One region of the Pectobacterium odoriferum genome, then DNA from elsewhere that is predicted to be linked to it. Evidence: predicted binding sites of a transcription regulator. Region 1 holds the regulator's gene; the other holds the start of a gene.
The links. The regulator LexA, encoded in region 1, represses DNA repair genes until DNA is damaged. The targets are predictions, from matches to a motif close to TNCTGTATGTACATACAGNA.
Positions count from the first base shown of each region.

Region 1 (2,205 bases):
TAAAATGCGAATTATTTAGCGTATAAATAATGGAGAATAAATGAATAAAGCAACGGGGATAACCCGGATTATTAAGGCGACCGGTTATTCCTTTAAGGGGCTGAAGCAGGCGTGGCAGCATGAGGCGGCATTTCGTCAGGAGACAATACTGACCCTTGTCGGCGTCATTATCGCGTGTTTACTGCCAGTTACGCTGGTCGAAAAACTGCTGCTGATCGGGTCTGTGGTACTGATTATGCTGTTTGAGCTGGCGAATAGCGCCATTGAAGCTGTGGTCGATCGCATTGGGCCTGAGCATCACGAATTATCCGGTCGGGCGAAAGATATCGGGTCGGCCGCTGTCTTTGTTGCCATCTTGTTAGCCGCTGTCGTGTGGGGCTGTATTCTCTGGCAACATTTTGCCTGACGGCGCGCATAAATGAGTAAAAGTCAGGGGCTTTGCCGATATCGTCATTCCCAATTGTGCCTTACCTGTATATACTCACAGCAAGACTGTATAAACAACCAGGGGGCGGAATGAAAGTATTAACAGCAAGGCAGCAGCAGGTTTATGACCTGATCCGCGATCATATTGCGCAAACCGGAATGCCGCCAACGCGCGCAGAAATTGCTCAACAACTGGGGTTTCGCTCTCCCAATGCAGCTGAAGAGCATCTGAAAGCGCTGGCGCGTAAAGGTGTGATTGAAATTGTATCGGGCGCTTCTCGTGGTATTCGTCTGCTGATGGAAGAAGAGACGGGTATTCCTCTGGTTGGTCGCGTGGCCGCAGGTGAACCGCTACTGGCACAGGAACATATCGAATGTCACTATCAGGTTGACCCTGCGATGTTCAAACCCAGCGCTGATTTTTTGCTGCGGGTGAGCGGCATGTCGATGAAAAATATCGGTATTATGGATGGCGATTTGCTGGCCGTGCATAAAACAGAAGATGTGCGCAACGGTCAGATTGTCGTCGCGCGTATTGACGATGAAGTGACAGTGAAGCGCCTGAAAAAGCAGGGCAATACGGTGCACCTCCTCGCTGAAAATGAAGAGTTTGCCCCTATTGTTGTCGACCTGCGTCAGCAAAGCTTTTCGATAGAAGGCCTAGCGGTTGGCGTGATTCGTAACAGCGATTGGAGCTAACCGTTCGCAGAGATGCACTGCTCGTCTGTCTGGGTCAGTGCATCATGTTCTGTATTCATCGTTTAGCGTGTCAATCTGCTCGTCGCATATATTTAGTTACATTTCGCGCGCATTTTCTACGATCCCCATTACCCTCTGTTTTTTCACTGCTTTTTGCGGTGGTTTTCTCTTTCTCAACGTTCGCTCTAGTCACAGATTTCTGACTTTCCATATTAATTGAAATATTCGACTATAATTTCTATCAAGGTAAGCATTTTTATCTTGATTGATCGTTTATCGATTGATCATTAGCCATCACATGCAGATAGCTCGGTAGTCAAGGGAGACAGTGGCGAAGAGCACCGTCATGGTTCACATAGCTATGATGCTGCTTACTGAATAAATCTATTTATCTGAAACTGACGCATAAGTCGTTAGCCACGATTTTTTTATGCACAATTCACCTAAGGTACGGAGATTCTTATGAATAAAGACCAAGCCAGCGGTAACTGGAAACAGTTTAAAGGTAAAGCGAAAGAGCAATGGGGCAAATTAACGGATGACGATCTGACGGTCATCGAAGGTAAACGTGACCAACTGGTGGGGAGAATCCAGGAGCGTTACGGGTACGCAAAAGAAGCGGCAGAAAAAGAAGTGAAACACTGGGAAGAGCACCACAAATATCACTGGTAGCAAACGTGATGCTTCTTCGCTGAAAGAGACGATAGCCCTCAGGGCTATCGTTTTTTAATGGGAACCGTATGGTCGTGGTCGCAATGGTCCGGCTGCTTGCATGAGGCGACTTCCTGACAGCTGCCACACAATCCGTGTGCTTCCACAACGCTGTGGCGCAGTGTAAATCCCGATTGCTGTGCCAGGTTGCGCAGCGTCTCTTCCACACCTTCGGTTTGACGTTCCGTGACCTGTCCGCAGCGATCGCAGATGAAAAGGGCAGATGTATGGCTATGGTCTTCGATATGGTGACACAGCACGTAGCTGTTATTTGATTCGACGCGATGAATGAAGCCTTGTTCCAGTAGAAAATCCAGCGCGCGATAGACGGTCGGCGGTTTGGCCTGAGGCTCGGAAACGCGCAGCAGA
Region 1 is NZ_CP034938.1:628,880-631,084, forward strand. Features, by position in the region: gene EO763_RS02775 (diacylglycerol kinase) at 41-406, shown strand; gene lexA (transcriptional repressor LexA) at 517-1,125, shown strand; gene EO763_RS02785 (CsbD family protein) at 1,588-1,797, shown strand; gene zur (zinc uptake transcriptional repressor Zur) at 1,842-2,205, opposite strand, start outside.

Region 2 (2,205 bases), 1.6 Mb from region 1:
TCCCACAATCAAATTTTTGGTGCACTTAAAAGTAAATCTTAGAATGGAATATCGTCGTCGAAATCCATTGGTGGTTCGTTGCTTTGCGCTGGAGCGCTGTTCTGTGCAGGGCGCTGCTGAGACTGCGCGCCGCCGCTGAACTGGTTGCCACCCTGCGGCTGCTGAGGTTGACCCCAACCGCCTTGTTGCTGGCCGCCACCTGCATTGCCACCGCCTGCTGGTGCACCGCCGCCCTGGCGTCCACCCAGCATTTGCATGGTGCCGCCGACGTTAACAACCACTTCTGTGGTGTAACGTTCTACGCCAGCCTGATCGGCCCATTTACGGGTTTGCAGTGCGCCTTCGATGTAAACCTGAGAGCCTTTACGCAGGTATTCGCCCGCGACTTCTGCCAGCTTGCCGAACAGAACCACACGGTGCCATTCGGTCTTCTCTTTCTGCTCACCGGTTTGCTTGTCACGCCAGCTTTCCGACGTAGCCAGCGTGATGTTGGCAACTGCACCACCATTCGGCATATAGCGGACTTCCGGGTCTTGACCCAGATTCCCGACAAGAATCACTTTATTAACGCCTCTGCTGGCCATGCTCGTGTCTCCTGATGAATCAATTTATGTAAGTCTAAACGATCAATTTTATCATGATACACATTTGTATCATACCTGCGAAATGGCTTCAGAAATGAAAGTAATATTTACAGCGTTTGCAAAATAAACGGGTTTAATACTGGATATTCATTCAGCCTTTTTTATGGCAAGCTATCCCTGCTTGCCACCCTATCGGGCCGTCGCGAGCGACGTTAAAAAATGCGTCCGGCATTTTTTTTGTGCCATAATTGCTCGTTTCGTACCGTTTCTCTCTGTTTGAGAGGCGATGACAATCCGTTTTTATTCCGGGAAGTGTGTGAATGGATAAGATCGAAGTTCGTGGTGCTCGTACCCATAATCTCAAGAATATCAACCTGATAATCCCTCGTGACAAACTGATCGTCATCACCGGTCTGTCTGGTTCGGGTAAGTCATCGCTGGCGTTTGACACGCTGTATGCCGAAGGGCAGCGGCGCTATGTAGAATCACTCTCCGCCTATGCCCGTCAGTTCCTGTCGCTGATGGAAAAACCGGACGTCGATCATATAGAAGGGCTGTCGCCCGCCATCTCTATCGAACAGAAATCCACCTCGCACAACCCGCGTTCCACGGTCGGGACGATTACCGAAATTCATGATTACCTGCGCCTGCTGTTTGCTCGCGTGGGTGAACCGCGTTGCCCAGAGCACGATGTGCCGTTGGATGCGCAAACGGTCAGCCAGATGGTCGACAACGTGCTGGCGCAGCCGGAAGGCAAACGCCTGATGCTGCTGGCACCGATTGTGAAAGATCGCAAAGGCGAACACAGCAAGACGCTGGAAAACCTGGCCTCACAGGGCTACATCCGTGCCCGTATCGACGGCGAAGTGTGCGATCTGTCCGATCCGCCGAAGCTGGAATTACAGAAAAAGCACACTATTGAAGTCGTCGTCGATCGCTTTAAAGTGCGTGACGATCTGGCACAGCGGCTGGCGGAGTCATTCGAAACCGCGCTGGATCTGTCCGGTGGTAGCATCGTTGTTGCCGATATGGACGACCCAACCCAGCCTGAACTGTTGTTCTCGGCTAACTTTGCCTGTCCGGTGTGTGGCTACAGCATGCATGAGCTGGAACCGCGCATGTTCTCGTTCAATAACCCAGCGGGTGCGTGCCCAAGCTGTGATGGTCTGGGCGTGCAGCAGTTCTTCGATCCGTCCCGCGTGGTGCAAAATGCCGAGCTGTCGCTGGCAGGCGGCGCCATTCGCGGCTGGGACCGTCGCAACTTCTACTATTTTCAAATGCTGCGCTCACTGGCGGAGCACTACAAATTTGACGTCGATGCCCCGTTTGAAAGCCTGAGCGCCGCAGTTCAGAAAGTGATCCTGTACGGCTCCGGTAAAGAGAACGTCGAATTCAAATACATCAACGATCGCGGCGATACCTCGATACGTCGCCATCCGTTCGAAGGCGTGCTGCACAACATGGAGCGTCGCTATAAAGAGACGGAATCCACGGCGGTGCGCGAAGAGCTGGCGAAATTCATCAGTAACCGTTCCTGCGCCAGCTGTAGTGGAACGCGCCTGCGTGAAGAAGCGCGCAACGTGTTTGTCGAGCAGACGACGCTGCCGCAGATTTCCGATAT
Region 2 is NZ_CP034938.1:4,064,505-4,066,709, reverse strand. Features, by position in the region: gene ssb1 (single-stranded DNA-binding protein SSB1) at 39-584, opposite strand; gene uvrA (excinuclease ABC subunit UvrA) at 905-2,205, shown strand, end outside.
Region 2: uvrA (excinuclease ABC subunit UvrA) is a predicted target of LexA. The motif match lies at 722-741, and genes of this name have one in related genera.